3 regions of the Promicromonospora sp. NPDC110617 genome follow, and region 3 is predicted to be linked to each of the others. Evidence: riboswitches for the same ligand, from Rfam matches in the RefSeq annotation. Region 3 holds a riboswitch; each other region holds the start of a gene.
What was found. Region 3 has a riboswitch for cyclic di-AMP ahead of ACZ7LE_RS01005 (C40 family peptidase). Riboswitches for the same ligand answer to the same signal wherever they lie in the genome.

Region 1 (10,213 bases), on a different contig from region 3:
GTCGCGCCGAACCCGGCCGCCGCACCGGCGTCGCCCTCCGCTGTCTCCGCGAAGGGCCAGCTCAGGTCGCGGTGGAAGATGTGCCCGCCCGGCAGCCCCACGTCGCCCTCCAGGTCCACGGGGGTGCGCACCTCCAGGCAGGGCGCGCCGTCGGCGTCGAGGGCGAGCACGTCCTCGACGGGCTCCGCCAGCACCGAGTTCAGGGACGCGAGGGTGGCCCGCAGGGCGCGCTCGCGGGCGCCGTCGGGGTCCGCGCGGAAGAGCCGGGCCGGCATGTGCAGCCCGAACAGCGTGATGGTCTGCGCCTCCGTCGCGGCCAGCTCCGGGCCGAGGATCGTCCGGTCGGACAGCGTGTGGCAGTAGATCTCGCTCGGCGGCAGGTCGGGGATGCGCCCGGCGGACGCCTGCGCGTACGCGTCCTGGAGCTGGGTGAGCGACTCGTTGACGTGCAGCGTTCCGCTGAACGCGGCCACGGGGTCGACGTCGTCGCGCAGCCGGGGCAGCCGGCGCAGCAGCATGTTCACCTTGAGCTGGGCGCCCTCGGGCCCAGGCCCGGCAACCCCGGCCCGCCCCGGCTCCGCGGAGGCCGAACCGGAGGCCGCGCCCCGCCCGGCCACGGCGAGCAGGCGCTCGAGCTCGGCCGGCGCGCACCCCGCGAGCACGTGCCCGGCGGTCACGCCCCGGGTGCGTCCGGCGGCGTCGGTCCAGGCCACCTCGGCTCCCACGGCGCCGGGGTCGACGGCGGTGACGGTCGCCGACGTGACGATCGTGGCACCGGCCGCCAGCGCGGCGTCGCGCAGGGCACCGGAGACGGCGCCCATGCCGCCCACCGGCACGTCCCAGTCGCCGGTCCCGTTGCCGATCACGTGGTAGAGGAAGCAGCGGTTCTGCCGCAGGGACGGCTCGTCGACGTCGGCGAACGTGCCGATCAGGCCGTCGGTGGCGGCGACGCCCCGCACGACGTCGTCGGCGAAGGTGCGGCGCAGCACCTCACCGAGGGGCTCCTCGAAGAGCGCGCGCCAGGCCTCCTCGCCCACGCCGTCGGCGACGAGGTGTCGGACGGCGGAGCGCGGGAGCAGGGGCTCGGTGAGCGTCGGGGCGAGGCGGCGGGCCACCTCGGCGGTCATCGCGTAGAACCGGCCCCAGGCCTCGAAGTCGGCGTCGGAGCCGGTGAGGCGCCGGAACGACGCGCGGGTGGCGGCGTCGTCCTGGGTGTCGACCAGCAGGCCGCCGTCCGCCACCGGGGTGTACGACGACCAGCGGCGCCGCACGAGGCGGACCGGCAGGCCGAGCTCGTCGACGATCCGGCGCGGGAGGAGCGAGACCAGGTAGGAGTAGCGCGAGAGGCGGGCGTCGACGCCCGCGAACGGGCGGGCCGAGACGGCGGCGCCGCCCACGTGGTCGGCGCGCTCCAGGACGAGGACCGAGCGCCCGCCGCGGGCCGCGTAGGCCGCCGCGGTGAGGCCGTTGTGACCGCCGCCCACGACGACGACGTCGTACCGGGCGCGCAGGGGGTCGAGCAGGGAATCGGGCATGCACGCCATGGTGACACGCGGCACTCATTGCCAGGAACGTTCCATCACAAGATGGTATGTGACCTAATCGTGACATTTCCGCAACGGACGAGTACGGTCGATCTCGCCGCTCCAGCAACGGGGAGGTCCAGGCCCGGACGCCGAATCCTGTCACCGGTCCTGAGCAGCCAGAACGTGACAGGGGCGGGGGAACCAGGTAAGCCGGGCACGCGAGTGTCCTCGGGGTGAAGCCTCCTTGTGAGGCCGGGTGATCGCTCTCCCCATCCGAACCCGACAGCTCACCTCGTAGGCGTCCGAGGAGATCACTGGTGACCGTACTCACCGACCGCACCCACGACTGGGCGGACGACCAGGCAAACCGACCCAGCAACCGGGGGCGGCACCGCGCCGAGGGCCCCGCTCTCACCCCCTTCACCGCTCTGACCCAGACAGCAGCCGAGAATGCCGCCCGTACCGGCGCCATCGCGGTCGTCACGTCCGGCATGCTCGCGTCGGTCTTCACCCAGACCGCCCACACCGCGCCTGCCGAGTCCCACACCCAGACCACGCTCGCCAACAAGACGTTCGACACCAAGACCCGTGCGGGCCTGGCCGAGAACCTCGTGACCAAGGTCCAGGTCGCCCACGACGCCGACTTCCAGGCCGAGCAGGGCCACGTCACCGTGACCCCGTACGCCGAGACCGAGGCCGGCATCGCCGAGGCCAAGGCGAAGGCCGAGGCAGAGGCCCGCGCCAAGGCCGAGGCGGAAGCCAAGGCGAAGGCCGAGGCGGAGGCGAAGGCCGCCGCCGAGGCCGCTGCGGCAGCTGCCGCCGAGGCCGAGGCCGCCACGGCGGCAGCGTCCGAGTCCTCCGCGGACCTGGGCCAGCAGGCCGTCAACCTCGCCCTCGAGTACGTGGGCGTGCCCTACGTGTGGGGCGGGGCCTCCCCCAGCGGCTTCGACTGCTCCGGGCTCATCCAGTACGTCTACGCCCAGCTCGGGGTCAGCCTCCCGCACAGCTCGGCCTCGATGTCGACCGTCGGCTACCAGGTCTCCGCCGCGGAGGCCCAGCCGGGCGACATCGTCTGGACGTCCGGCCACGTCTCGCTCTACGCGGGCGACGGCATGGTCGTCGAGGCACAGCAGGAGGGCGTCCCCGTGCACTACACGGAGATGTGGCAGACCAACCCGGTGTTCATCCGGGTGACGGGCTGACGCCTCCCGCACCGCACGCCGGAGCGCCCGTGCAGCCGATCCTCGGACGGCTGGACGGGCGCTCTGCTTCGTCGCCCCGGTCGGGTAACGTCCCCGGCGTGAAGATCCTCGTACCGGACGTGCCCTTCGACCTCGACTTCCCGTCCCTGCTGCCCGACGGCGGAGCCTCCTTCGCACCCGGTGGCACCGACACCGTCGCCACCTACGCGATGAACGAGCCGATCCCCGCCGAGCACACCGACGCCGAGCTGCTCGTCACCTGGTCCAGCCCGCCCAAGATCGTCGCCGACGCCGCCGAGCGGCTGACCGGCCTGCGCTGGGTGCAGACCCTGTCGGCGGGCCCGGACGTCGCGCTGCGCTCCGGGTTCGCCCCCGACGTCGTGATCTCCTCGGGCCAGTCCCTGCACGACGACACCGTCACCGAGCACGCACTGGCCCTGATCCTGGCGTCGGTCCGCCGGATCGACGTGTCCCTGGCCGCGCAGCGGGAGCACCGCTGGGCCAAGGAGATCGCGTTCGCCCAGGCCGACGGCGTCACCGGCCGTGAGTACTCGCTCGACGGCGAACGGGTGACGATCTGGGGCTTCGGCTCGATCGCCCTGCGGCTCGCGCCGCTGCTCACCGCGCTCGGCGCGCAGGTCACGGGCGTCGCCTCGCGGGCGGGCGAGCGCTCCGGGTACCCCGTGGTCGACGCCGCCGGCCTCGACGCACTGCTGGCCGAGACGGACCTGCTCGTCTCGCTGCTGCCCGCCGTGCCCGCGACGCGGCACATCCTGGACGCCCGGCTGCTCGGCCTGCTGCCGCCGACCGCGCGGTTCGTGAACGTCGGCCGCGGCGCGACCGTGGACGAGGCCGCCCTGGTGCACGCCCTGCGCTCCGGCCGGCTCGCCGGTGCGGCACTCGACGTCATGGAGACCGAGCCGCTGCCCGCCGACTCGCCGCTGTGGGACGTGCCGAACCTGATCCTCACGCCGCACGTCGCGGGCGGCCGACCCCGCGGCGCGGCTCGGTTCCTGGCCGAACAGCTCACGGCCTGGCGCGCGGGCGGCGCCGCGGAGCTCCGTAACGTCGCCCCCCGCTGACCGCCCACCCGCCGACCCGCCCGCCTCCTCGTTGAGTGCTGGCTATTTGTTGGATCCGGGGCCCGGATCCAACAAATAGCCAGCACTCAACGAGGAGGGTTGGGTCAGAGGTTGCGGGGGCGCGGCTGGCAGACCGGGCAGCTGAACGACGACCGGTTCATGAACGCGTCGCGGCGCACCAGCGCACCGCAGCGACGGCACTCCTCGTTCTCCCGCCCGTACACGGCGAGCGACCGGTCGAAGTAGCCCGACTGCCCGTTGACGTTGACGTACAGCTCGTCGAAGCTCGTGCCGCCCTGCGCCAGCGCCTCGCGCATCACCTCGGCCGCCGAGTCCAGCACGCGGCGCACGTCGGCGGCCTTCAGCTTGTCCGTGGGCCGGGCCCAGTGCACCTGCGCCCGCCACAGCGCCTCGTCGGCATAGATGTTGCCCACGCCGGACACGACGGTCTGGTCCAGCAGGGCGCGCTTGATCTGGGTCCGACGACGGCGGACGCGGCTCACCAGGGCGTCCAGGTCCAGGTTCGGGTCGAGCAGGTCGCGCGCGATGTGCGCCACCGGCTCGGGCAGCACGGGCAGGTCGGAGCCGTAACCGGCGGGGACGCTCACGCTGGTCCCGTCGGGCACCAGGTCCTGGACACTCAGTTGCCCGAACGTGCGCTGGTCCACGAAGTCGAGATACCGCGCGCCGGAGGGGGCGCCGGCCAGGTGCAGACGGACGCGCAGGTGGGGGTGCTGCCAGTCGTCCGCCGGGTCGGCGGCGCCAGTCGGGGTCCGGGCTGGTTCCTTGTCCGCGGCGGCGGCCGCGGCGGTGCCAGGGGCCGTGCTCGGTGCGACGCCGGGCGGCGCGACCGGAGCAGCGCTCGGCACGGCGCCGCGCACGAGGAGCTGGCCCGACATCCCGAGGTGCGCCAGCAGCCCGGCCGCGGGGACGACGTCGCCCGCACTGCTCGCGGGGCCCTCGGAGTCTTTCGGGTCTCCGGGGTCCGCGGGCTGGAGCGGCAGCCAGAGGAACTTGCCGCGGCGCACCGCGGCCGCCAGCCGCCGTCCGGTGAGCTGGTCGCGGAAGGAGTCCGGGCCGCCGTCGTGCCTGCGCACGCTGTACTCGCGGAAGACCTCGACCTCGCGCACGACGGCGCCGACGACGAGCCGGTCGAGACCGTCCCGGACGGTCTCGACCTCGGGGAGCTCAGGCACCGGCGGCCGGTGCCTTGGGCAGCGGGAACTTCTCCAGCAGGGCCCGGTAGGTCTCCTCCGCGGCTCCCTGCTCGGCGTGCTTCTTTGCGGTGCCCGAACCCGAACCGTAGGTGACGCCGTCGATCACGACGGTCGAGTGGAAGATCCGTGCGTGCTCGGGGCCCTCGAACGTGGCGATGTAGTCCGGCGAACCCAGGCCGCGCTCGGCGGACGCCTCCTGCAGCGAGGTCTTCCAGTCCAGGCCCGCGCCCAGCCCGGCGGCGACGTCGAGCGTCGGGTCCACCAACCGGTGCACCAGATCGCGCGAGGTCTCCAGGCCGTGCGACAGGTACGTGGCGCCGATCAGCGCCTCGACCGTGTCGGACAGGATCGAGTCCTTCTCGAAGCCGCGCGTGCGGATCTCGCCCTTGCCGAGCAGCACGTACTTGCCCAGGCCGAGGGTCCGCGCGATCGCGGCGAGCGCACGCTGCGACACCGTGGCGGCGCGCATGCGCGCCAGGTCACCCTCGGACTGGTCCGGGTGGCGCCGGTACAGCGCCTCGGTGACCACCAGCCCCAGCACCGTGTCGCCCAGGAACTCCAGGCGCTCGTTGGTGGGGATGCCCCCGGCCTCGTGCGCGAACGACCGGTGGGTCAGTGCCAGCACAAGAAGCTCGGGGTCCAGATGGACCCCGAGCTTCTCGAGCAGCGCGGTAGGTTCCGGCCTTGCCGGGGCCGTCCCGCCCTTGGCCACGTCAGCCCGCGTGAACGGTCTTCAGGGCGTCGCGGTAGGTGCGACCCTTGTAGGTACCGCACGTCGGGCACGCCGTGTGGGGCAGCTTGTTGCCCTGGCACTGCGGGCAGGTCGTGAGGGTCGCTGCGGTGGTCTTCCACTGCGAGCGACGCGCACGGGTGTTGCTGCGCGACATCTTGCGCTTCGGAACAGCCACGGCTAGCTCTCTTTCGTCTCGTCCGACACGCTCGTAGGTTCGAGCATGCTCTGTAGCGCCGACCAACGAGGGTCGACCACGTCATGGTGATGACCGGGGTCATCCGCCAGGCGCGCTCCGCACTCGGAGCACAGGCCCGGGCAGTCCTCCCGGCACAACGGTTGAAATGGTAGTGCAGTCACGACCGAATCCCGAAGCGAGGGCTCCAGGTCGGCCATGTCGTCCTCCAGCACGGACTCCTCGTCCTGGACGTCGTCGTCCCCCGCCTCGGCCGACGCGGCGGCCTTCTCGGGGTAGGCGAACAGCTCGGTGACGTCGACCGTGATCTCACGGGAGATGTCGTCGAGGCAGCGGCTGCACTCGCCCTTGACCGTGCCGCGGACGGTGCCGGAGACCAGCACGCCCTCCATCACGGACTCGAGCCTCAGGTCCAGCTCCAGGTCAGAGCCTTCCGGGATACCGATCACGGCGGTGCCGAGGTCCGACGGCGCCTGCACGGTCGCGCTGTGCGTACGCATCGTTCCGGCACGCCGAGAGAGCTCGTGCGTGTCGAGCACGAGCGGCGATTTCGGTTCGCGGGAGATAACAGGCTCCGATGAGGGCAGAACGAGGACAGCGTCCGGATGGACGATGAGGGGGGTGGACCGACTCTCAGCCACGCAGAGGAGGCTGGCGCCAGGGACCAAAAAGCAATCCTACGACATGGAACGGGCGTTACGCGCGCCCGTGCGGGGTGACAGGGCTCACGAGCCCGCGGCGGGCTGCCCCAGCGCGGCCCGCAGGGCCTCCGTGACTCCCGCCGGAACCAGGTCGTCGACCGGACCGCCGTGCCGCACAATGTCCTTGACCAGCGACGACGCGACGTGCGCGTACCGCTGGTCGCCCGGCAGGAAGATCGTCTCGACGCCCGACAGGTGCCGGTTCATGAGCGCCATCGGCTGCTCGGCGTCGAAGTCGGCACCGCCGCGCAGGCCCTTGACGACGGCGACCGCACCGATCTCCCGGCAGAAGTCCACGAGCAGCCCGGGCACGACGGCGACCCGCACGCGGGCCAGCTCCTGCTCGGCGTCGGCCGCGGACGCCAGGGCCGCGCGTACGAGCCCGGCCCGCGTCTCCAGGTCGAGCAGGCCGGACTTGCCGGGGTTCTTCGCGACGCCGACCACGACGTCGTCGAACATCGTGGTGGCGCGGCGGACCACGTCGAGGTGGCCGAGCGTGATGGGGTCGAACGAGCCGGGGCAGACGACGGTGGTCACGCGCCCACGCTATCCGACGGCGCGGGGCCCTCGTCCTCGGGAGCGGTGTCCTCGGGCGCGGTGACCTCGGGAGCGGTGCCGGACGGTTCCGCGTAGTAGACCGCCGTCTCGCCGTAGTCCTTGCGCGCGAACCGGGCCAGGCCGTGCGGCCAGGTCGGCTCCGGGGTGCGGGTCGAGCGCTCGACGACCACGACGGCGCCGTCGGCGAGCACCCCCGGCGTCGCGAGCTGGGTCAGGACGACGGCGAGGTCGTCCTCGGCGAGGTCGTACGGCGGGTCGAGGAACACGAGGTCGAGCCCGCCGGCCGCGTGGCCAGGGCTGGCGGCCGCAGGAGCGGGGCTGGCGGCTGCGGCACCGCCCGGGCCCGCGGCACCGACCGGGCGCGACGCGCCGCCCGGGCCCGCCGCGCCGCCCGCCGCCCGGCCCGCCAGCGCGGTCGCGTAATGCTCGGCGCTCTCCGTGGTGACGCGCACCCCGGTCAGGCCGAGGGCGGCGACGTTCTTGCGCGCGACGTCGGCCGCGGCGCGCGCGCTGTCCACGAGGGTCACCGACACCGCGCCACGGCTGGCGGCCTCCAGCCCGAGCGCGCCGGAGCCGGCGTAGAGGTCGAGCACGCGGGCGCCGTCGAGCACGTCGAGGTGCTCCAGCCGGGAGAAGATCGCCTCGCGGACACGGTCGCTGGTGGGGCGGGTGCCCTTCGCGGGCACCGCGATGGACCGCCCGCCCACCGACCCCGCAACGATCCTGGTCACGCCGAAAACCCTAACCCCCCGCCCACCGACCCGTTGAGTGCTGGGTATCTGCGCTTCTGGCACACGAAAAAGCGCAGATGCCAGCACTCAGCGACCTGGGCGGGGCGGGTCGGGGGTGGGGTGAGTCACGGGTGGGGGGGTCAGGACCAGGGGGTGTCGACGTGGGCGACGACCGGGAGGTGGTCGCTGGTCGTGCGGGGCAGGGCGCGGACCTCCGTCACGGTCGCGCCGCGGGCCAGGACGTGGTCGATCTGCGCCACCGGGAACACTGCGGGGTAGGTGAACTCGAAACCGGTGGTCGGGGCGGTGACGAGGTTGGTCAGCGGCGCGATCGCTTCGTCGGCGAGGACCGCGTTCAGGTCTCCGGCCACGATCACCGTCTCTGTCTGCTCGGCGTCGATCGCGTCCGCGAGCCGCAGGCCGCTCGCGTCGCGCAGCTCCGTCTCGAAGCCGCCCGTGCCGAACCGGACCGACGGCAGGTGCGCGACGAACAGCGCGACGCCCGCACCCTCCCGCTGGATGACCACGCGCAGGCAGCGGTCCCAGGAGGCGTCGACGCCCTCGGGCCGGATGTCCACGGCCTGCGCCCCCTTGAGCGGGTACCGGGACCAGATCCCGACGGTGCCCTGGGTCTCGTGGTGCGGCAGCGCCTCCGCGAACGCCTGCGTGAACCGGTCCGCCGTCGCGTCGGACACCTCGGTGAGCGTGACGATGTCGGGTTCGGCCGCGAGCAGCACCTCGGCGGTGCCCTCGATGTCGGTGTTGGTGTCGCTCACGTTGTGCTGCACCACGGTCAGGCCGCCCGGAGGCGGGGCCTCGGCGCGGATCTGCGGCAGAAAGACCCAGATCCAGGCCGCCAGCGGCAGCAGGACGGCGAGGACCGCGAGCGCCGACCGCCGCAGCAGCGCCGCGAGGATGCCGAGCGGCACCGCGAGGCCGAGCCACGGCAGGAAGGACTGGACGAGGCTGCCGAGGTTTCCCCAGCGGTTGGGCACGTACTCGTGGCCCACGAGGAGCAGAGCGACCAGGACGGATCCGAGCGCGAGCAGTCTCCCGCGCTGCCACGCGGTCTTCGCGGGCCTGCCCGTGTGGATCGCGTGCCTCGCATCGACCGTCACGGGCGGGGACTCTATCGGTTGTATGTTTCGGGCGTAAGGAGTGGGTCATCCCGTTCGGGGTGGTCCATGCCCCGGATGTGGCCGTCCGACCAGGTCAGCGGGGTCAGGTGCGCTCCAGGAACTCCTCCTGTTCCTCGTCGAGCTGGGCGCGGATGGCGCGTGCGAGCTCCGGGAACTCCGTGAGGTCGGGGGACGCCGCCACGACGTCGGCGGCCGCGGTGCGCGCCTCCTCGATGAGCCCGGCGTCCTTGACCACGCGGAGCAGGCGGAGCGAGCTGGCCCGCCCGGACTGCGCGGCGCCGAGCACGTCGCCCTCGCTGCGCAGCTCCAGGTCGAGGTTGGCGAGCTTGAAGCCGTCGGTGGTCTGCGTCATGGCCTCCAGCCGGGCGAAGGCGGGTGTGCCTGGTTCGGCGTCGGAGACCAGGAGGCACAGGCCCGGGTCGCTGCCGCGGCCGACCCGCCCGCGGAGCTGGTGGAGCTGGGAGATGCCGAACCGGTCGGCGTCGAAGATCACCATGGCCGTGGCCTCGGGGACGTCCACGCCGACCTCGACCACCGTGGTGGAGACGAGCACGGGTGCGGCCCCGGAGGCGAAGGCGGCCATGGCGGCGTCCTTCTGGTCCGGCGGCATCTGCCCGTGCAGCACACCGACCTCGATCCCGGCGAGCTCCGGCCGCGAGCGCAGCTCCTCGACCACCTCGAGCACGGCGCGCAGCGGGCGGCGGTCCGCCGCACCGGCGACGCCGGGGTCGGCCGGGTCCAGGAACTCGGGCACGTCGTCGAAGTCCCTGGCCGGGGCCTTGGTCCTCGCGCCGCTCTTCTCGTCGTTCTCCTCGTCCGGGTGGATCCGCGCGCACACGACGTAGGCGCGGCGGCCGGCGTCGACCTCCTCGCGGACGCGGGCCCAGGTGCGGTCGGTCCAGCGGACGTTCCCCGCGGGGACCGCGACGGTCGTGATGCCCGCGCGCCCGGCCGGCACCTCCGTGAGGGACGACGTCTCCAGGTCGCCGAACACCGTCATCGCGACGGTGCGCGGGATGGGGGTGGCGGTCATGACCAGGAGGTGCGGCGACACGCGCCCCTTGGCGCGCAGCGCGTCCCGCTGCTCGACGCCGAACCGGTGCTGCTCGTCCACCACGACGAGGCCGAGGT
Region 2 (10,213 bases), 1.7 Mb from region 3:
CGACGAGGCCGAACGGCGCGCGGCCGCCGATGCGCTGTCCGCAGAGGCCCACGAGCTCGGCCTCGCCTGATGGCATGCACGGCACCTACCGTCCTGTACGACGCGAACGTCCTGTACCCCTCCACCCTGCGTGACGTCCTGATCCGGGCAGGCCTGGAGCGACTCGTGACACCCCGGTGGACCGATCAGATCCTGGACGAGGTCTTCCGGAACCTCTTGGCCAATCGACCGGACCTCGCCCCGGAACGACTGGCACGTCCTGACGCAGATCGTTGACGACATCGGTGCGACCTGGCCGGACGGCGCGACGGTCGCCGACGTGCTCAAGAGCCTTGAGGTCGAGGCTCCACGCACCGCACGGGCGATCGCTGCGGCCGACCCAGCCCTGTGACGGCGCCACACCCTTGGCGGCCCCGCGCGGATACCCGAGGATGGCCGCGTGATCACGCAGACCGTCGCCACCACCGACTACCACACCGCGGGTGAGCCGTTCCGGATCGTCGCGAAGCCGCCCGTGCCGCTGCCGGGCGACTCGGTGGCCGACCGCCGCGCCCGCGCCCTGGCGAGCACCGAGGCCCAGGAGCTGCGGCGGCTGCTGTGCTCCGAGCCGCGCGGGCACGCGGACATGTACGGCGGGTTCATCGTGCCGCCGGACGACGACGGCGCCCACCTCGGCGTGCTCTTCTGGCACAAGGACGGCTTCTCGACCGCCTGCGGGCACGGCACCATCGCCCTGGGCGCCTGGGCCGTCGACACCGGCCGGGTGGCGGCGCCCGACGACGGCACCGTCGACGTCGTCGTGGACGTCCCGTCCGGCCGCGTCACCGCCCGGGTGCACCGCGCCGGCGGACGCACGGTCGGCGTCGACTTCGTCAACGTGCCCAGCTACGTGCTGGCCCGCGACGTCGCCGTACCCACGGCGCGCGGCACGGCGTCCGCAACCCTGACCTACGGCGGCGCGATCTATGCGAGCGTCGACGTCGCGAGCCTCGGCCTGTCGGTCGACCCGGCGAGCTACGCGGACCTCATCGCCGTCGGGCGCGAGATCAAGCACGCGCTCGACGCCGACGGGCTCGCCGCTCACCCCACCGACCCGCGCCTGAGCGGCGTCTACGGCACCATCCTGTTCGAGGACCTCGGCACCAGCACCGACGGAACCGTGCGCCAGCGCAACGTCACGGTCTTCGCCGACGGCCAGGTCGACCGGTCGCCCTGCGGTTCGGGCACGTGCGCCCGGCTGGCCGTGCTGGCCGACGACGGCCGGGTCGGCGTCGGCGGCCCCGTGCTGGAACACACCTCGATCGTCGGCTCGACGTTCACGGGCGCCGTCGTCGGGACCACGCGGGTGGGCGACCTGCCCGCCGTGCTCCCCCAGGTCACCGGCACGGCGTACCGCACGGGCGAGCACCGGTTCGTGGTCGACCCCGCCGACACCCTCGTGCCCGGGTTCGTGCTGCGATGAGCGCGCCCCTCGTGCTGGACGCCGCGGCCGTGGCCGCCGCCTGTTCCCCCGCCGACGCCGTCGCCGCCCTGCGCGCCGCCCTCGCGGCCGGACTGAACCCGGCCGTCGACCTGCCCCGCCAGGGCGTGCCGGTGGCGGCCGGCGAGCTGCTGCTCATGCCGTCCGACGGCGGCGGCGACCGGGCGCACGTCGGGATCAAGGTCGCCACGGTCGCCCCCGCCAACGCGGCCCTCGGACTGCCCCGCGTCCAGGGCTCCTACCTGCTGCTCGACGCCGCCACGCTCGGCGTCGTCGCCGTGCTGGACGGCATCGCGCTGACCACGCTGCGCACCCCCGCCGTGTCGGTCGCGGCAGTGCTGGACCGGCTGCTCGACGCCGAGGGCCCGCTCCGCGTCGCCGATCCCCTCCGCGTCGCCGTCATCGGTGCGGGACCACAGGCCCACGGGCACGTCGCGACGCTCGCGGACACCCTGGGCGACCGGCGACCGCTCGACATCACCCAGCTCGTCCGGGACCCGGACCGGGTCGCCCGGACGGAGGGCGCGCGGATCGCCGGCGCCACCGCCGTCCGGCTGGGCGGGCCGGGGACCGACGACGCGCTCAGCGCCGCCGACGTCGTGGTGTGCGCGACGTCAGCCCGCGAGCCGCTGTTCGACGCCGCCCTGATCGCGGACGGTGCGACGGTGATCGCGGTGGGCTCGCACGAGCCGGACGCCCGGGAGCTGCCCTCCGCGCTGCTCGCGCGCGGCACCGTCGTCGTCGAGGACCCGGGCGCCGCGCTGCGCGAGGCGGGCGACGTGGTGCTCGCCATCGCCGAGGGCGCCCTGACGGCCGGGGACCTGGTGCCGATGCGCGACGTCGTCACGGGCGCCGTCCGCCCCGACCCGGGGCGGCCGCTCGTGGTCAAGACCACCGGCATGTCGTGGGAGGACCTCGTCGTGGCCGAGGCGGTGCTGGCCGGGGCGCGCTGACGGGACGGTCCGACATCCGCGTGACCCAGGTCACCCCGCCGTCCGGTCACATCTTCCGAGCCTGGCGAGTCGAGTCGTTGTTCGGCACCCCAGCCTGGAAGGAAACGTCATGACCTCAGCACTCGACACCCTTCGCCGCGACTTCGGCGGCGACATCATCGAGCCGGGCGACGCCGACTACGAGTCGGTGGCGCGCTCGCGCCTCGTCGCGGGCAGCCCGGCCCACGTCCTGCGTCCCAAGACCGTGGGCGACGTGCAGGCAGCCGTCCGCTTCGCCGCCGCATCGGGACTCACCCTGTCGGTCCGCGGCGGCGGCCACAGCTTCCCGGGCTTCGGCACCAACGACGGCGGCATCGTGATCGACCTGAGCCCGCTCGCGAGCGTCGAGGTGATCGACGCCGAGCGCCACCTCGTACGGATCGGCGGCGGCGCCCACTGGGGCGACGTCGCCGAGGCGCTCGCCCCGCACGACCTGGCGATCTCGTCGGGCGACACCAAGAGCGTCGGCGTCGGCGGGCTCACGCTGAGTGGCGGCATCGGCTGGAAGGTCCGGAAGTACGGCCTCGCCCTGGACAACCTGGTGGCCGTCGAGATGGTCACCGCCGACGGCGCGGTCCTGACCGCGAGCGCCGACGAGCACCCGGACCTGTTCTGGGCCGTGCGCGGCGGCGGTGGCAACTTCGGCGTCGTGACGTCGTTCGTCTTCGCGGCACACCGCACCACGCACGTCTTCTTCGGCAAGATCACGTTCCCGGCGGCCGAGGCCGCCACCGTGCTCCAGGGCTGGGCGGACCACCTGCGCACCGCGCCGGAGGAGCTCACCTCGATCACCAACGTCGCCAACCCGTTCGCGGGCGGGCCGGAGGCGCCGGTCGAGGTCCACGTGGCGGTCGACAGCGACGACCCGGAGGTCGCAGCCCGGGCGCTCGACCCGATCCGGCGGCTCGGGACGGTCCTGGAGGACGACGTGGCGCTGACGGCGTACGCGGACGTCCTGGTCGAGGGCGCGACGCCGCCGCCCGGCATCCACGTGCTCGCGCACGACGGGCTCGTGGACCAGGAGTCGGTCGCCGAGACCCTGCGGATCCTCGCCGAGGCCGGCACGTCTCCGGGTGCGCCGTCGATCTCGATCCGGAGCCTCGGCGGTGCGGTGTCCCGGGTGCCGAGCGAGGCCACCGCCTACGCGCACCGCCAGGCGGAGCTCATGGTCACCACCTTCACCGGGGGCCCGGCACCCGTGATCGAGGCCGCCCGGCCGGTGCTGGACGGGCTGTGGGGCGAGCTCGCCCCACATCTCAGCGGTGCGTACGCGAACTTCCTCACGACGGCCGATGAGACGGACGTCACAGCCGTGTACCCGACGCCGACCTACGAGCGGCTCGCGCGGGTCAAGCGGGAGTACGACCCGAGCAATCTGTTCTCGCACAACCACAATGTGCGACCTGGACAGATGTCCTAGTCGGGACCTTCGGCCCGGTGCGGCCCGACGGGCGCCGTCCACGATCCGGACGGCGCCCACCGCACTAGCGCAGGTCGGACATTCCGGTCAATAGCTCCAGCGCCGACCGGGATGTCCGTAACGCGATCGTGACTTTCGCGCCGAGGCGGGCTACGGTCGGTCCCGCTCACGGGGAATTCCGTGGGCACTCGTGGTGGACGCCGAGCCCTGTCACCGCCGCGAGATCTGCTCTGAACAGATGACAGGGACGGGGGAACCAAGTACGTGGGCACCGCGAGGTGCCCTTGGGGTGAAGCCGCAACCAGCACGACGCGGCCGGGTCATTCTCCGATCCGAATCCGACAGCTCACCTCGTAGGCGCCGGGAGAAACTGCTGTGACCACACGCATGCCCGGGCGCCATCGTGCTGCCCACGCACCACTCACCCCGCTGACCCCGATCTCCCGTGCCGCATCCCGCGGCATCTCCGCGACCGCCCGCCGTGGCGCGGTCGTCGCCGCCGGATCGGGCCTCCTCATCTCCCTGCTCGGCATCCCGGCCAACGCCGCCCCCGCGAACGACCCGAGCACCAACACCGCCGAGCTCGAGGCCGTGCGCGACGCCGTCCAGGACGCCACGCAGAAGTCGACCGACGCCGAGGTGGCCACCGCCGCCCTGACCACGGCGAAGGTGGACACCGCCCCCGCCGTGAAGGTCGCCGCCGACAGCGAGTTCGCGCTGGAGACCGGCACCATCAAGGTGACGCCGGCCCCCGAGCCGGAGCCCGAGCCCAAGCCGGAGCCGGAGCCCGAGCCCGTCGTCGAGGCCGAGCCCGCCGCGGCCGAGCCCGCTGCGGCCCCCGTCGCCGAGAAGACCGAGGAGAAGGCCGCCCCGGCCGCCACCTCCGGGTCCAAGATCGTCGACATCGCCATGCAGTACCTCGGCGTCCCCTACGTCTGGGCCGGCGCGACCCCCGCCGGGTTCGACTGCTCGGGCTTCACGTCCTACGTCTACGCCCAGGTCGGCATCACCCTGCCGCACTCCTCGGCGCAGCAGCGCTACTCCGGCACCGAGGTCTCGGCCGCCGACGCGCAGCCGGGCGACATCATCTGGTCCCCGGGCCACGTCGCCATCTACGCGGGCGACGGCATGCAGATCGAGGCGCCGGTCCCCGGCGAGACCGTCCGGTACACCGAGATCTGGCAGGACAGCCCGGTCTACCTCCGGATCGGCTGACTCCCGGGCCGTCCCCGGCCTGCACCACTCGAAGGGCCCGCACCAGGACGGTGCGGGCCCTTCGTGCGTCGTGGCAGGATCGCCACCATGAGCAGCGCGCCCACGAGCGTCGAGACCAATGCCCTGAACACCATCGACGAGGCCGAACGGCGCGGTTCGCCGCGCAACCTGTTCTGGCCGTGGTTCGGGGCGAACGTCTCCGTGCTCGGCCTCGGGTACGGCTCCTACCTGCTCGGGTTCGCCGTGTCGTTCTGGCAGGCGGTCGTGGTCGGCACCATCGGCATCGTGGTGTCGTTCCTGTTCTGCGGGTTCATCTCCCTGGCCGGCAAGCGCGGGTCGGCGCCCACCATGGTGCTGTCCCGGGCCGCGTTCGGCGTGCGGGGCAACAAGCTGCCGTCGCTGCTGTCCTGGGTCCTCACGGTCGGCTGGGAGACCGTGCTCGTCGCGCTCGCCACGCTCGCGACGTCGACCGTGCTCGGCACGCTCGGCTGGGGCGGCGGCACGGTCACCAAGATCGTGGCGCTCGTCGTCGTGGCGGGCATCGTGGTGGTCGCGGGCGTCTTCGGGTTCGACCTCGTCATGCGGCTCCAGGTCGTGATCACGGTGCTGACCGCCGTGCTCACCGTCGTCTACATCATCCTGGTGCTCGACCACATCGACTGGGCCACGGTCGCCGCGATCCCCGCCGGCGGCAGCCCGCAGGTGATCGGCGGGCTGGTGTTCATGATGACCGGCTTCGGGCTGGGCTGGGTCAACATGGCCGCCGACTACTCGCGCTACCTGCCGCGCTCCGCCTCCGGGCGCGGCATCGTCGGGTGGACCACGCTGGGCGCCTCGCTGGCCCCCGTCGTCCTGCTCGTGTTCGGCCTGCTGCTCGCCGGCTCCGACCCGGTGCTCAACGAGGCGATCGGCGCCGACCCGATCGGTGCCCTGTCCACGATCCTGCCCACCTGGTTCCTCATCCCGTTCGTCGTGGTCGCCCTGGCCGGGCTGATCGGGGGCGCCGCCCTCGACATCTACTCCTCCGGGCTCGCGCTGCTCTCCCTGGGTCTGCCCGCCCCGCGCTGGGTGGCCGCCGCGATCGACGGCGCGCTCATGGTCGTCGGCGCGATCTACGTCGTCTTCGTCGCCGACTCCTTCATCGGCCCGTTCCAGGGCTTCCTCATCACCCTGGGCGTGCCGGTCGCCGCCTGGTGCGGCGTGCTGCTCGCCGACATCCTGCTGCGCCGCCGCGACTACACCGACGCCGACCTGTACGACCCGGCCGGCCGGTACGGGTCCGTGAACTGGGCCGCCGTACTGCTCGTCGTGGTCGGCACCGGCATCGGCTGGGGGTTGGTGACCAACACCTACGCGCCCTGGCTGCAGTGGCAGGGCTATCTGCTCGCCCCCCTCGGCGGGGTCGACGGGAACTGGGCGTTCGCGAACCTCGGCGTACTGGTCGCCCTGGTGATCGGGTTCGCCGGGACGCTCCTGCTGAGCGCCCGCGCGGTGCGCCGTCAGGAGGAGCGATGAGCGGCGGCGGGGCGGCCGCCGTCGGGCCGTCCGGGGCTGACCCTGCCGTCGGGCCGGACGCCGCCCTGGTCGTGATCGACATGCAGGACGTGTTCGCCGTCCCGCCCAGCCCCTGGGCCTCCCCCGACTATCCGCGGGCGCTCGCCGGGACGCGGCGCCTGCTGCCCGCGTTCACGGGCCGCACCGTCCTGACGCGGTACGTCGCCCCCGCCGTGCCCGACGGCGCCTGGCGCGCCTACTTCGACCAGTGGCCGTTCGCGCTCGTGCCCGAGGACGACCCGCTGTACGAGATCACCGACCTCGCCGACGTCGTCGCCGCGGGCGCACCCGTCGTCACGCGCACCACGTTCGGCAAGTGGGGTCCGGAGCTGGCGACCGCCACCCGCGAGGCCGGCACGCTCGTGCTCGCGGGCGTCGCCACCGACTGCTGCGTCATCTCGACGGCGCTCGCCGCCGCCGACGCGGGCCGCCGGGTCCTGGTCGTCGAGGACGCCTGTGCGGGCTCGACGCCGGAGAACCACGAGCGCGCCCTGGAGATCATGCGGCTGTACGCGCCGCTGATCGAGGTCACGACGGCGGCCGACGTGCTCGCGGCCGCCGCCCACTGACCATGCACCTGCTGCCAGGACCGCGGCCGCCGTGGCAGCAACTGCATGGTGGTCCATCACGAAGGAGACAGCTGTGACCATCAACAAGATCCGCGCCCGGTGGGAGCGCCATGACGAGCGGTTCGCCCCCGTGCGCGGCGACGCGTTCGCCGACGTGCTCTACGACGAGGGGAGCTGGCTGGAGGGTCCGGCGTACTCGCCGGCCTGGCGGACGCTGCTGTTCAGCGACATCCCGAACGACCGGGTCCTCGCGTGGGACGAGGCGACGGGCGGCGTCGGCGTGTGGCGCAGCCCGGGCGGCTACGCCAACGGGCGGACGATCGACCGCGCAGGCCGGATGCTCCAGTGCGAGCACGGCAGCCGGTCGGTGACGCGCACCGACCCCGACGGGACCGTGACGACTCTCGCCGACCGCTGGGAGGGCAAGCGCCTGAACAGCCCGAACGACCTGGTGGAGCACAGCGGCGGGAGCGTGTGGTTCACCGACCCGACCTACGGGATCCAGAGCGACTACGAGGGCTTCGCAGCCGTCCCCGAGACCGGCGGCACCCACGTCTACCGCCGCGACCTGGACGGGTCGGTCACGCGGGTCGCCGACGACTTCGCCGGGCCCAACGGCCTGGCCTTCTCCGCCGACGAGCGCACCCTCTACATCGCGGACAGCGAGCGCAAGCACCTGCGGCGCTTCGACGTCGCGCCGGACCTGACCCTGTCCGGCGGCGAAGTGCTCGCGACCTGCGACGCCGGCACTTCGACGGCGTCCGGGTCGACGACGGCAGTCGCATCTGGGCGGCGGCGCACGACGGCCTGCACTGCCTCGACCCTGACGGCACCCTGCTGGGCAAGCTGCTGCTGCCCGAGGTCTGCTCCAACCTGACGTTCGGCGGGTCCAAGCGCAACATGCTGTTCGTGACGGCGACCAACCTGCTGCTGTCGATCCGGGTGACGGTGACGGGTCTGCGCTGACCGCCGGCGCCGAGGCCGGTGCTGGTGCTGACTTCGGTTCAGCAGGCTCCGGACGTCCGTAACGGGTGTCGACATGGTCGCGTCGAGCCTGCTGAACCCGACTCAGCTGCCAACCACGCAAAACGGGCGCACTGTTCGCTACCGTTGCGCCGGGAGGTGGTCGGGGATGTTGAACGTCGAATTCGCTCGTGACCTGGTGTTCACCGCGGTGCTGTTCGGCACGGTCACCTTCGTGTGGGCCGGGTGGGCGCAGGAGCGGCCACCGGCCGGCGTCGTCTGGCGGGTGATCCTCGGGGCGCTCAGCGCGGGCGGCCTGGTGCTGCTCGGCCTCGGCCTGCCGACGCTGATCCGCCATTGGGGCACGCCCACGGCGATGGCCTCGGGCAACCCCGCGGTGATCGCCTACATCGTGGTGTTCTGGCTGGAGGTCGCCGTCATTGCCGGGCTCGCGACCTTCTACGCGCGGACCGACCGCCGGCACCTGCTGGCGCCGACCGTGCTCATCGTGGTCGGCACCCACTTCGCGCCGCTGGCATTCGTGTTCGAGCAGCCGATCATGATGCTCGCGGCCGTGCTCATCACCGCGGCGGGCATCGTGAGTCTGTTCCTGCCCAGCCGCGTCGCGGCCCCGAGCTTCTGGTGCGGCATCCTCGCGGCGCCGGTGTTCCTGGTGCTGGGCACGATCTCACTGGTCGCGGGCCGGGGTGCGCTCGGCTGACGGCCGCAGTGTCAGTGGCTCCCGGCAGACTGCCGCCATGACAGTCCTCTTCGACGGCCAGCTCTGGGTCCACTACGCCTACTTCTACGTCGTGCCGTCCGGCGAGTTCGTCGAAGACCTGCTCGCGGCGCGGCGCGGCCAGCGAAACGGCCTGCTCGGCGCCCAGGAGCCGCACCGGCTCTGCGGGGTCACCGGGCTGCACACCGGCGAGGTGCCGTTCCGCGTCGAGTGGACCGAGTCCGAGCCGCCGGTCGGTGCCGGATGGGACGACGTCGTCGAAGCCTCGGTCGACCTTCGTGACGCCGCCTACGCGCTCGACTCGTTCGACCACAGCCACCCGTTGGACATCCCCCGGTCCGGGTGGCACCGAGCCAGATACAACCTCCGAGCCATGGACGCGGGCCACGACCTGGACACGCCCGGCGACGGCGAGACGGCTCCCGACTCGTACCTGCTCCAGCTCTGGCCGGCGCCGCCGACCGACGATGCCATCGTCAAGCAGACCAGCCAGAACGCCGCCTACTGGCACACCGTCCCGGCGCGGTGAGTTCCCTTGATCGGGGCAGGCACGCCCTCAGGCCTCCGGGGTGACCGCCGTCGGGGTGCCGCCCGTGAGGCGGACCAGCTCGTCGAACGTCGTCGGGAAGACCGTCTTGGCGTGCCCGGCCGCGGCCCACACCTCGTCGTACGCGCCGAGCGCGGTGTCGATGTAGGTGCGCACGGGCGCCGGGTGACCCACGGGCGCGACGCCGCCGATGACCTGGCCCGTCGCCTCCCTGACCTGCTCCTTGGACGCGCGCGAGATCGTGGCGCCGACCTGCTCCCCCAGCCAGGTGGTGTCCACGCGGTGGGCCCCGGAGGTGAGCACGAGGGTCGGCGTCCCGTCGAACAGGAACACCAGGGAGTTCGCGATCTGGCCGACGCCGATGCCGAGGAACTCGGCGGCCAGCGCCGCGGTCGTCGCGGCGTCGTCCAGCCAGCGGACCTGGCCCGTGGCGCCCGCCTCGGCGAGTGCTGCGGTGACCTTCTCGACGGCGGGGTGGATCGGTGCGGGCACGGAACTCGACATGCGGAAGATCCTAGACACCGAACCACCCCGGACCCACTCGTTGTGGCCCCGGGATACGAAGGTGCGCTTCTGCCCCGTCGGCGCACCGGGTCAGTCCTCGAACTCGACCTCCGGGTACGCCGGCGACGGGCCGTCGAGCAGCGGCGCGTCGAGGCCGCGCAGGTGCCGGTCCAGGAACGCGCCCACGTACGCGGTCGTGATCCGCACGCCGCGCTCGCCGCCGACGGTGT
Region 3 (10,213 bases):
GCACAGGGGCTGATTACCCCTGAACTGGGGCAAACCTAGGGGGACCTGGTCGGCGCCGAACAGGCCTCGGGTCCGGTGAGGGGTGAAATTTACACAATCGCAATCAGTAGGGGCACGACGTATCAGGCCCACGCCTCGGAGAGCTCGCTCTCGTCCGCGGCCTCCCGGGACAGCCGGAGCGCCGCGATGGCCGCACCGAGCAGCAGGGCGACCACCCAGGCGCCGAGCTGGTGCCCGTCGGCCACGATCGCGGCGGAGGCGATCTTGCCCGCGGCGATCGCCACGGCGGACAGCGGGTCCTCGGTGAGCGCGGAACCCGGCCAGATGTTCTCCTGCACGGCGAGGAGGGCGGGTCCGGCCGCCTGGAGCACCCACACGGCACCGGCGGCGGGCAGCCAGCCGAGCAGCTCGATCGGCCTGCTGTCCACGGTGAGGCCGAACGCGATGCCGAGCGCCACGGCGAAGACCCACCACGTGCCGGTCGGGGACACCTCGTTGCCGGGCACGAAGCCCCAGAACCAGCCGTCGACGAGCACCACCGGCAGGGCGAGGGCGACACCGCGCAGCGCCGCCGGCCCGAGGCCCGCCAGGAGCCCGGCCCCGAGGCCGACGATCCCGGCCGCGCAGGTGACCACGAGCATGCCGAGCGGCATGGCGTCGCCGGGGACGGTCTCGCGGGCCGCGAGCCACCAGGAGGCGCCGCCGGCTCCGGCCATCGCGAGCAGAGTCCCGGCGATCGCGGCCCCGGCACCCCCTCCGGCCGAACGGGCCAGGCGGGCGGTGGCCCCGGCGAGCACACCACCGAACAGCGCCATCACGACGAGGCCGACCACCGCGCCGTCGGCCGTGAAGGGAAGCGGAAGGATGCCCGCCGCGGCGGCGTCAGAAGCCTGCGCAACGCCGGTGACCTGGTACGACAGCTGCGCGAGCCAGGGCAGAAACCCACAGATCCACCAGACGATCGCACTGATGGGAAACACCCACCAGGCGGAGATACGGGAGTGCGATTCGCCCATGCCGCCGAACGCTAGCGGATGTGTGATGTCGGTCATAACCCCTGACGCCCGGAACGGCGCAAATCTGCGTCTTCGTTGGGTCAGACCGTAATGCGTAACCCGATCGTGACTTTTTCCGTGAACGTGTGTACTTTGACTTCTGCTCCACCCCCACGGTGGAGTCGCGATCCGGACGCCGAGTCCTGTCACCGGTTCGTGACCAGACGTTCAAGACAGGAGCGGGGGACCCATTCCCGGGCGACAGCAGGATCGTCGTCCTCGGGGTGAAGCCGGACGGAAACCCCCCAGTAGCCGTGCGGCCGGGTTGTACTCCTACCCGAACCCGACAGCTGACCTCGCAGGCGGTACAGGAGACATTAGGTGACGAACTCCCTCCGCGGACGGCATCGTGACAGCCGCCCGGCCCAGACACCGCTGACCATCCTCGCTCGTACCGCCACCGAGAACGCCGGCACTGTTGCCCGCCGCGGCGCGCTCGCCGCAGCCGCCGGTGGCGTCCTGATCTCCACCATCGCGACGACGGCCCACGCGGCCCCGGCGATGGACCTGAAGACCGACGTCAAGACCGCGAAGCTCAACTCGGTCGACCTCAACTCCCTCACCGCGGTGGCCAAGCAGTCCGTCGCCGCCGCCCCCACCGTGACCGTCCCGGCCGACGCGAAGATGCCGATCGAGATGGAAGCCCTGGGCGCCTCCACGGGGGCCGACGGCGAGAAGGGCGAGGGCCCGGCGGTCGTCTCGGTCGACGCGCCGGACCCCGTGCCGGTCGGCCAGCAGGCCGTCAACATCGCCTTCAACTATCTGGGCATCACCTACGTGCTGGGCGGCAACTCGCCGTCGGAGGGCATGGACTGCTCGGGCCTGATCCAGTACGTGTACGCGCAGCTCGGCGTCTCTCTGCCGCACTCCTCGAGCGCGATGCTCAGCTCCGGCTACCAGGTCACCTACCCCGAGCCGGGCGACATCGTCTGGACGCCAGGCCACGTGGCCCTCTACGCGGGCAACGGCATGATCATCGAGGCCTGGGCCGCCGGCATGCCGGTGCGCTACACCGAGATGTGGCAGAACAGCCCGACCTTCATCCGCGTCGTCTGAGCCGGAGGCGCAGCGCAGGGTGAGGGCCGAGGAACGAGGCACTCGCCCGGAGCGGAGCCGCAGGCTCAGACGACAAGAAAACAGAGCCTGAGCCGCCAGCAGGACCTTCGCGGGGCGCCGCCTTCGTACCGAGCCCGGTACGGAGGCGGCGCCTCTCGCGTGCGCCCGGGACGGCGGGCTACTCCGGCCAGTCGCAGCTGTCCGCGATGAAGGCGAAGAGGTCGGCGCGCGCCGAGTCCGGCATGGGCACGTAGACGACGTGCTGCGGCACGCCGTCGACGCTCGCCGTCACGGGCAGAAACGTGCCGCGCTTGTCCTCGCCCACGGCGTGGGCATCGCAGCGGGCAGGCACCACGGGCAGGGTGACGCTGCCGGAACGCTGCCCGTCGAGCGCGGAGCCGGTCCAGCCGGAGTCCTCGCCGTCCGGGTCGGGGTTGTTCATGATCGTGGTCCCGGCGATCCGGTCGACCGTGACCTCTGGCCCGCCGTCCACCGGGTCGACCCGCAGCGTGACCAGGGCGGTGAGCTCTCCGCCGCGCGTCCCGACGGGGATGTCCGGTTCGACGGCGAAGCTCGCGCCCGCCGCGACCGCGGCCGTGGCGCAGTCCACCGCGTGGTTCCGTGCGAGGTGCCCGCCGGGGTCGCCCACCTCCGCGACGACGACGTCGGAGGCCGGACCCAGGTCGTCGAACTCGCCCCGGGCCAGCGTGATCGTGGCCGACGGCGCGGCGTCCGGCACCGGCTCCTCCGGACCCGCCGGGAAGCCCGCGCACTCCGCCTCGCCCAGCTCGACGTAGACGTCCCGCGTGGTACCGGGCCGCAGCGCCGGGGTGCGGTTCTCCTTGGTGGGGTGGGACGGCCCGAAGCCGTCCGCGTCCAGGGCCCCCGACACCAGCGTGAGCGTCTCGTCCGAGTCGTTGGTGACCGCGAGGACGACCTCGCGGGCGGCGTACTGCGTGCGCCCCTGATCCACCTGGACGCTGAGGTGGTCGGCGATGTCGTCGGGTACGGGCCCCAGCGTCGACGACGGCGTGGGCGCGCCCGAACATGCGACCGCGGCCGCCCCGACCAACGACGTCAGGACGACGACGAGGGTGGTGCGGCCGCGGGCCACAGCGGTCAGGCGGTCTTGCGCCGACCGAAGATCGCCTGGGCGATCAGGATGACGATGATCGCGCCGATGACCGAGAACAGCCAGCTCTCCCACGACCAGAACTCGTCGAAGTTGATGTTGAAGATGAGTCCGCCCAGCCAGCCGCCGAGCATGGCGCCGAGCACGCCGAGAAGCAAGGTGACCCAGAAACCGCCCGGCTGCTTGCCCGGGATGACGATGCGAGCGATGACACCGGCGATCAGTCCGAGGATGAGAAAGGCCCAGAAGCCCATGGCATTTTCCTCCAGTCGTGTTGCTTGCTTGTGCTCTACTCAAGCACTGATTTGACTCAGTTGCCACCGGACCCGCCGATCAGTCCCATATCGGGACATTGCGCCCAGACAAGTCAGGGCACACCGCCGCGCTAAGGTTCGCCCGGGCAAGGGGCCCTGAGGCAAGGCCGGAGCGTGGGCTCCGGGCACGGAAAGTGGAGGAACACACCCGATGAACCACGAGATCGGCACCCAGGCCGCGCCGCGGACCGGACGAGAGCGGCTGCGTGCCTTCCTCGACCAGAAGTGGGTCACCAACCTCGTGCTCGGGGTGATCCTGGCGAACGCGCTGGTCCTGGGCGCGGAGACCATGGTGCACGGGGAGGCGCTCGAAACCCTGCGCGACATCGACCACGTCATGCTGGGCTTCTTCGTGCTGGAGCTGCTCCTGCGCCTGATCGCCTACGGCTGGCGCTTCTTCCGCGACCCGTGGAACGTGTTCGACCTGCTCGTGGTGGGGGTCGCCGTGCTGCCGGCCACCGAGTCGCTGTCCGCCCTGCGTGCCCTGCGGGTGCTGCGGGTGCTGCGGGTCATCTCCGCGGTGCCCGCGCTGCGCCGCGTCGTGGACGGACTGCTGCGGGCCGTGCCCGGCATGGGCGCCGTCGGCGCGCTGCTGGTGCTGGTCATGTACGTGTCGGCGGTCATCGCGACCGGGCTGTTCGGCGCGTCGTCCCCGGAGTACTTCGGCAGCCTGTGGATATCACTGTTCACACTCTTCCAGGCCATGACGGGCGAGGCCTGGCCCGACATCGCGCGCTCGGTGATGGAGAGCCATCCCGCCGCGTGGATCTTCTTCGTGCTGTACATCCTGGTGGTCAGCTTCGCGGTCCTGAACCTGTTCATCGCCGTGATCGTCAACGGCATGGAGGAGATCGCCGAGGAGGAGCGTGAGGACGACGAGCAGAAGGACGAGCGGCTCGACGCCCTGGCCGAACAGAACCGTGAGATCCTCGTCGAGCTCCGCGCCCTGCGCGCGAAGCTCGACGAGAACGACGGCGCGGCCGCCTAGCCTGGCGTCACATCGGGCGCCACGCCCGGCGTCCAGCCCGGCCCGGTCACGACGTTGACCAGGTGCGGCGGGCGGACCACGACCCGCCGCACCGGCCGGCCGCCCACAGCCCGCGTGACCGCCGGTCGCGCCAGGGCAGCCCGCTCCAGCTCGGCCGGGGCGACGTCCGCCGGGACCGGCATCCGGTCCCGCACCCGGCCGTCCACCTGGACCACGGCCTCGACCTCGGACGTCCCCAGGTACGCCGGGTCCACCTCCGGCCACGGCTGGGCCGCGACCGGCGTCGTGCGCCCCAACCGCTCCCACAGCTCCTGGGCGGTGAACGGCGCGAACAGGCTCAGCAGCACCGCGACGGCGGAGACGGCCTCGCGGTAGGCCTCCGCCCCGTCGTGCGTCGCGCCGTCGGACGGGGCCGCGCGCCGGACCTCACCCACCAGCTCCATCAGGCGCGCGATCGCGACGTTGAACCGCCCGGCCTCGACCAGGCCGTCGACGTCGTGCACGATCCGGTGCACCGTGCGGCGCAGGGCCTCCGCCGCGTCCGCCGGCCGAGCCTGTCCGTCTGCTGGTCGAGCCTGTCGAGACCCGGGTCTCGACAAGCCCGACCAGCGATGCTCCAGCCGCAGCACGCGCGCCAGGAACTTGCTCATCGCCTCGGGCGAGACGTCCGCCCAGTCGACGTCGTCCTCCGGCGGGCCCGCGAACAGCATCGCCAGCCGGACGGCGTCGACCCCGTGCCGGTCCAGCTCGGCCGCCAGGTCCACGCCGTTGCCCAGCGACTTGCTCATCGCGCGGCCGTGGTTGACCACCTGCCCCTGGTTCATCAGCCGGGCGTACGGCTCGGGCGACGGCACCAGGCCCATGTCGTACAGCACTTTGGTGACGAACCGCGCGTACAGCAGGTGCATCGTCGCGTGCTCGACGCCGCCCACGTACAGCGCGGCGGGCATCCACCGGGCGGCGTCCTCGGGCCGGAACGGTCCGCCGTCGTACCCGGGCGACAGGTAGCGCAGGAAGTACCAGGACGAGTCCACGAACGTGTCCATCGTGTCCGTGTCCCGCTCCGCCGGGCCGCCGCAGCGCGGGCACGTGGTCTCGACCCAGTCGCGAGCAGCGGCCAGGGGCGAGACGTCGCCCGGGGCCAGGCGGTCCCCCTCCAGGTGCGGCAGCTCGACGGGCAGCTCGTCGTCCGGCACCAGGACCTCCCCGCAGGGCGGGCAGTGCACCACCGGGATGGGCGCGCCCCAGTACCGCTGCCGGGAGATCAGCCAGTCGTGCAGGCGATAGGTGTGCTCGCCGTCCGGCCCCGTGGAGCGGCCGATCCAGTTGCGCTGCATCGTCAGCACGTGCGCGGGCCAGCCCGGCTCCAGCAGCGTCATGTCGTCCAGCAGCCGGTCCGCGTACGCGGTGGTCCGGAAGAACCACTGCGTCAGGCTGCGTGCGACGACGGCGGTGCCGCAGCGCTCGCACGCGCCGTCGACCACCTGCTCGTTGGCCAGGACCGTGCGGTCGTGCGGGCACCAGTTCACCTCGGCCGCGGCCCGGTAGGCCAGGCCCCGCTCGTGCAGGCGGGCGAACAGCCACTGCGTCCAGCGGTAGTAGCCCGGTTCGTGGGTGTGCAGCCGCCGCGACCAGTCGAACGAGACGCCGTAGCGCTCGATCGATGCCGCCTGCGTCGCGATGTTGGCCTCCGTGAACACGGCCGGGTGCTCGCCACGGCGGATCGCCGCGTTCTCGGCCGGCAGGCCGAACGAGTCCCAGCCCACCGGGTTCAGCACGTCGAAGCCCTTGGCGCGCCAGTGACGGGCGACGACGTCGGTGATCGCGAACACCTCGGCGTGACCCATGTGCAGGTCGCCCGAGGGGTACGGGAACATCGTCAGCAGATAGCGGCGGGGCCGGGCGCCGTCGTCGGCCGCCGCGAACGGGCGGGCCGCGGCCGGGCCGCCACGGGTGGGTCCAGGGGTGGTGCGCTGCTCGCTCATGGTTCTCGCTCTCCGGTGCGTCGATCGGGTTCCGGGCACGAAAAAGCCCCTCGCAAGGAGGGGCGGCCGCACCGGGTGTGCCCGCTCAGGAGCGGAACCGGTGCGGCTAGCTAAGCAGCGAGCGTGTCGTGCGCATGGCTCCACGGTACGCGGGCCGGCCGAGCCGGGTAAAGGAAGTTCGTGGGTCCCTCCGACGGCGGGGCCGCGCGGGACGGCCCGCGCGGGGACCCGAGCGCCGGATCGGTCCGCCGCCAGCGAGGTCCGAGCCGGCGCTCGCGCCGGAGAGCGGGAGATCGTGGCTCGGCGTGCCCCCAGCGCACTCCGAACCACGGTCTCCCACCCGACGCGCCGGAGCTCGGCCCGCCCCCAGCGAGGTCCGAACTTCGTCCGCGTCGCAGCTAAGACGCGGGCACGTCCCGGATGTCACAGCACTTTTCGATGCATTCACATGTGGCCTGGATCACAGACCTACCGGATGAAATTGCATCGCGCGCGCTGAACGGTGCCCTGGGCACCCATTTCGGACGCCGAGATCGGCCCGAACCGGACGCCACAGAACAATCCGAAGAAATTTCCAGAAGTGCTGTGACATCCGGGCGACTCGCGCGTCTGGGCTGCATGGAACACACCGAGCACCCCGAACTCGTTCGTCTGGGCGCCCAGTACCTGCGCGCGTACGCGGAGGGCGATGCCGTCAACCTCTATCGCCTGGCCGACGCATGGGGGGCGAGCGACCTGATCGCCGCCACCTGCGAGGTCGCACTCGCGATCATCCACGCGACGTCCGGACCGCAGGGCCTCGACGCAGTATCGACCACGTTCGCGACCACCCGGAGGTGAGCACCTGATGGAGACGACCAGGCCCGCGCCCGAAACCACGTCGGAGGCCCAGCCGGCCGCGCCCCCCAGCGGCGCCGGCACGCCGTCCGATCACGCCGGAAAGTTGCACAAACGTGCATCTGTGGTGCGATCATTGCCGAGCGAGTCGAAACCGGACACTATGCGCAGAGGGGAACAGGTTCGCGTGACGACCACAGGTGACCTGCGGATTGACGACTGGGTGGTGCATCGCCCCAACGTCGTGCGCTCCGTCGCAGCACGCGTACCCGGCATCGACGCCGAGGAAGCCACCAGCCGCGCCCTCGAAAAGATGGTCCGGATCGTCTCCACCGGCGGCACCATCGACGACCCCGCCCCCTACTGGCGACGCGCAGCGGTCAACGAAGCCATCAGCATGACCCGCGAGGCCGGCCGCACCCACCCCGTCGAGGACGACACCCTCGACGGCCTGACACCCCCCGCCGCCGGCGCCGAGCTCGACGCCGAACGCGAAGCCGACGTCTCCATGCTCCGCACCGCCCTGTCCGACCTCGGCGACGACGACCGCAAGATCCTCCTGGACCGCCACGTCCACGACATGGCCGTCACCGACATCGCCACCGGCCTGGGCGTACGACCCCACGCCGTGACCATGCGCCTCCGCCGCGCCGAAGAACGCCTCGCCGGCGCGTTCGCCGCCGCCCACGCACAAACCGTCAACGAACCCGAGTGCCGCACCACCCGCGCCGCCATGCACGACTACCTCAAAGGCCGCCTCCTGCCGCGCCGGCAACGCCGCCTGGAAGTCCACATGGACAGCTGCGGCGAATGCACCCGCGCGTTCATCGACGTCCGCGAGGTCTCCTGGATGCTCCGCGACCTCGGACAACACCTCATCGCCGGCGGACTCCTCACCGGCACCGCCGCCGCGGGCGCGGCGGGTGCCGCCGGTACGACCAAGCCCCGGTTCGGCAAGAAGGAGGCCGCCGTCGCGGCGAGCGTGCTCGCCGCGCTCGCCATCGGCGGCAGCGCCGCGGCCCTGATCGCCCATCAGCTCGGCGACCCGCCCGTCCAGGCCACGGACGACGCCGGGGCAGCCGGCGAGGGTGGCGGCGCGGGCGGTGCCGGTGGCGGCGACGGTGCAGGCGGGGGCGGCGGCGACGGCACGGACTCGTCCGACACGCCGGAGAAGCCGCCGACGGACGAGAAGCCCCCGTCGATCCCGCCGACGGACCCGCAGCCGCGCCCCGCGACCACGCCCAAGGAGGACGGCGCTGCCGCGCCCGCCGACGCGCCGGTGATGGCCGAGCCGGCGCCGGAGCCGGACTCCGGCGGCACTCCCGCCGACGCCCCGAACCCGCCCGCGGACTCCGGGCCGGACCCCGACTCCGGGTCGGGCCCGGACGGCGGCTCGGACGAGCCGGACCCGCCCCAGGAGCCTACGGAGCCCGAGGAACCACCGACCGAGACGGAGCCGCCGGCCGAACCGCCGGAGGTGCCGGAGGAGCCTGAGGAGGAGACGCCGGGCCTGGGTACCGCCCTGGACGACCTGCTCGCCAGCCTCGGGCTCTCCGACCTGCCCGGCATCGATCTCGCGACGACCACGCTGGACGAGATCTGGCAGCTGCTCTTCGGCACGTTCTCGGACGCGGCCGACGACACAGAGTCGGCGACCGGGGACTGATGGTCGTGCGGGCCTCCCACGGGGCCCGTGTCCTCTCCTTGCTGTGCCGAGGCACAGGTGATCTGGGCGCCGGCCCAAGATCGTCCCGCCATCACGGGGGACCCTTCCATGCGCATGCATTCTTTGCGAGCATGCACGCCCGGGGGCACGCGCGTCGAGGTGCCACGGGGTGCCACGTCGCGTGCAGGAGGGGGGCCGCGTGACCGTCACGAGCGCCGACCTCGGCCTGTGGGCGGCACACCGCCGCGCCGTGGTGTTCACGGTGTCCCGGCGGGTGCCGGGCATCGACCCCGAGCTCGCGACGAGCTGCGGCCTGGAGCTGCTCTGCGCGGAGCTCCTCAAGGCCCGCGACCTCGCCGACCCCCTCGCGTACTGGAGCGCTGCATCCATCGAGGTGGCGCAGCGGATGGCCCGGGAGCAGGAGCTGGCCGCCGAGGGATCCGACGGCGCCGCCGACGTCGCGCCGCAGCACGCCCTCGACCTCGAGGTGCTGAACCTCGCGATGGAACGGCTGCCGGCGGGCGAGCAGCAGCTCCTCTGGGACCACCACGTGGGATCCCGGCCCGTGGCGGCGATCGCCGACGAGATCGGCGTGCTCCCCTACGCCGCCAAGCGGCGCCTGCGCCGGGCCGAGAACCGGCTCGCGAGCACCTTCGCCGAGACCCACACCGGCACGGCCCCCGACCTCGAGTGCCGGACCACCCGGGCCGCGCTGCACGACTTCGTCCGGAACCGCCTGCTGCCTCGCCGGCGGCAGCAGGTCGAGGACCACATGGTCGGATGCGCCGGCTGCACGCGCGCGTTCGTCGACGTCCGGGAGTCCTACTGGATGCTGCGCGCCGCGGCCCCGGCCCTGCTGCTCGGCGCTGCGGCATCGGCGGGTCCGGGCGCGACGGCCGGTGTCGCGGCCGGGGCGGGCGGCGCGGCCGCTTCCACCGCGGCGGGTGTGGCGGGCGCAGGTGCCACGGGTGCCGGAGGCTGGCTCAGCGCCGTGGGGGCCCGGGCCGTCGTGACCGCCCGGAGCGTCCTGACCGACCCGATGAGCCTGACCGCGACCGTCGCCGGCGGCCTGTTCGTCACCACGGCCGTCACCACCGGGGTCGCGGGCGGCATCGACGCCGCGGCGTCGCTCCCGGAGACCGGCATCGTCTCGGTCTTCGCGCCGGACGACACGGGACCC

Region 1: another riboswitch for cyclic di-AMP. It lies ahead of ACZ7LE_RS16935 (C40 family peptidase); the one in region 3 lies ahead of ACZ7LE_RS01005 (C40 family peptidase).
Region 2: another riboswitch for cyclic di-AMP. It lies ahead of ACZ7LE_RS08610 (C40 family peptidase); the one in region 3 lies ahead of ACZ7LE_RS01005 (C40 family peptidase).

What each region holds. Positions count from the first base shown of each region.
Region 1 is NZ_JBVKBM010000002.1:1,377,434-1,387,646, forward strand. Features, by position in the region: gene ACZ7LE_RS16930 (phytoene desaturase family protein) at 1-1,535, opposite strand, end outside; cyclic di-AMP (ydaO/yuaA leader) riboswitch at 1,691-1,842, shown strand; gene ACZ7LE_RS16935 (C40 family peptidase) at 1,844-2,728, shown strand; gene ACZ7LE_RS16940 (NAD(P)-dependent oxidoreductase) at 2,827-3,810, shown strand; gene mutM (bifunctional DNA-formamidopyrimidine glycosylase/DNA-(apurinic or apyrimidinic site) lyase) at 3,915-5,006, opposite strand; gene rnc (ribonuclease III) at 4,999-5,739, opposite strand; gene rpmF (50S ribosomal protein L32) at 5,741-5,935, opposite strand; gene ACZ7LE_RS16960 (YceD family protein) at 5,938-6,492, opposite strand; gene coaD (pantetheine-phosphate adenylyltransferase) at 6,679-7,191, opposite strand; gene ACZ7LE_RS16970 (RsmD family RNA methyltransferase) at 7,188-7,943, opposite strand; gene ACZ7LE_RS16975 (endonuclease/exonuclease/phosphatase family protein) at 8,084-9,061, opposite strand; gene ACZ7LE_RS16980 (ATP-dependent DNA helicase RecG) at 9,165-10,213, opposite strand, start outside.
Region 2 is NZ_JBVKBM010000001.1:1,959,383-1,969,595, reverse strand. Features, by position in the region: gene ACZ7LE_RS08630 (helix-turn-helix domain-containing protein) at 1-70, shown strand, start outside; gene ACZ7LE_RS08625 (proline racemase family protein) at 440-1,462, shown strand; gene ACZ7LE_RS08620 (ornithine cyclodeaminase family protein) at 1,459-2,433, shown strand; gene ACZ7LE_RS08615 (FAD-binding oxidoreductase) at 2,543-3,892, shown strand; cyclic di-AMP (ydaO/yuaA leader) riboswitch at 4,111-4,264, shown strand; gene ACZ7LE_RS08610 (C40 family peptidase) at 4,268-5,107, shown strand; gene ACZ7LE_RS08605 (purine-cytosine permease family protein) at 5,195-6,622, shown strand; gene ACZ7LE_RS08600 (cysteine hydrolase family protein) at 6,619-7,230, shown strand; partial or broken gene ACZ7LE_RS08595 (SMP-30/gluconolactonase/LRE family protein) at 7,262-8,196, shown strand; gene ACZ7LE_RS08590 (hypothetical protein) at 8,363-8,914, shown strand; gene ACZ7LE_RS08585 (hypothetical protein) at 8,952-9,461, shown strand; gene ACZ7LE_RS08580 (YbaK/EbsC family protein) at 9,489-9,983, opposite strand; gene ACZ7LE_RS08575 (alpha/beta hydrolase family protein) at 10,074-10,213, opposite strand, start outside.
Region 3 is NZ_JBVKBM010000001.1:227,920-238,132, reverse strand. Features, by position in the region: gene ACZ7LE_RS01010 (hypothetical protein) at 123-1,016, opposite strand; cyclic di-AMP (ydaO/yuaA leader) riboswitch at 1,182-1,375, shown strand; gene ACZ7LE_RS01005 (C40 family peptidase) at 1,377-2,111, shown strand; gene ACZ7LE_RS01000 (hypothetical protein) at 2,290-3,225, opposite strand; gene ACZ7LE_RS00995 (GlsB/YeaQ/YmgE family stress response membrane protein) at 3,231-3,497, opposite strand; gene ACZ7LE_RS00990 (ion transporter) at 3,709-4,545, shown strand; gene ACZ7LE_RS00985 (class I tRNA ligase family protein) at 4,542-6,530, opposite strand; gene ACZ7LE_RS00980 (hypothetical protein) at 6,981-7,370, shown strand; gene ACZ7LE_RS00975 (RNA polymerase sigma factor) at 7,555-9,033, shown strand; gene ACZ7LE_RS00970 (sigma-70 family RNA polymerase sigma factor) at 9,233-10,213, shown strand, end outside.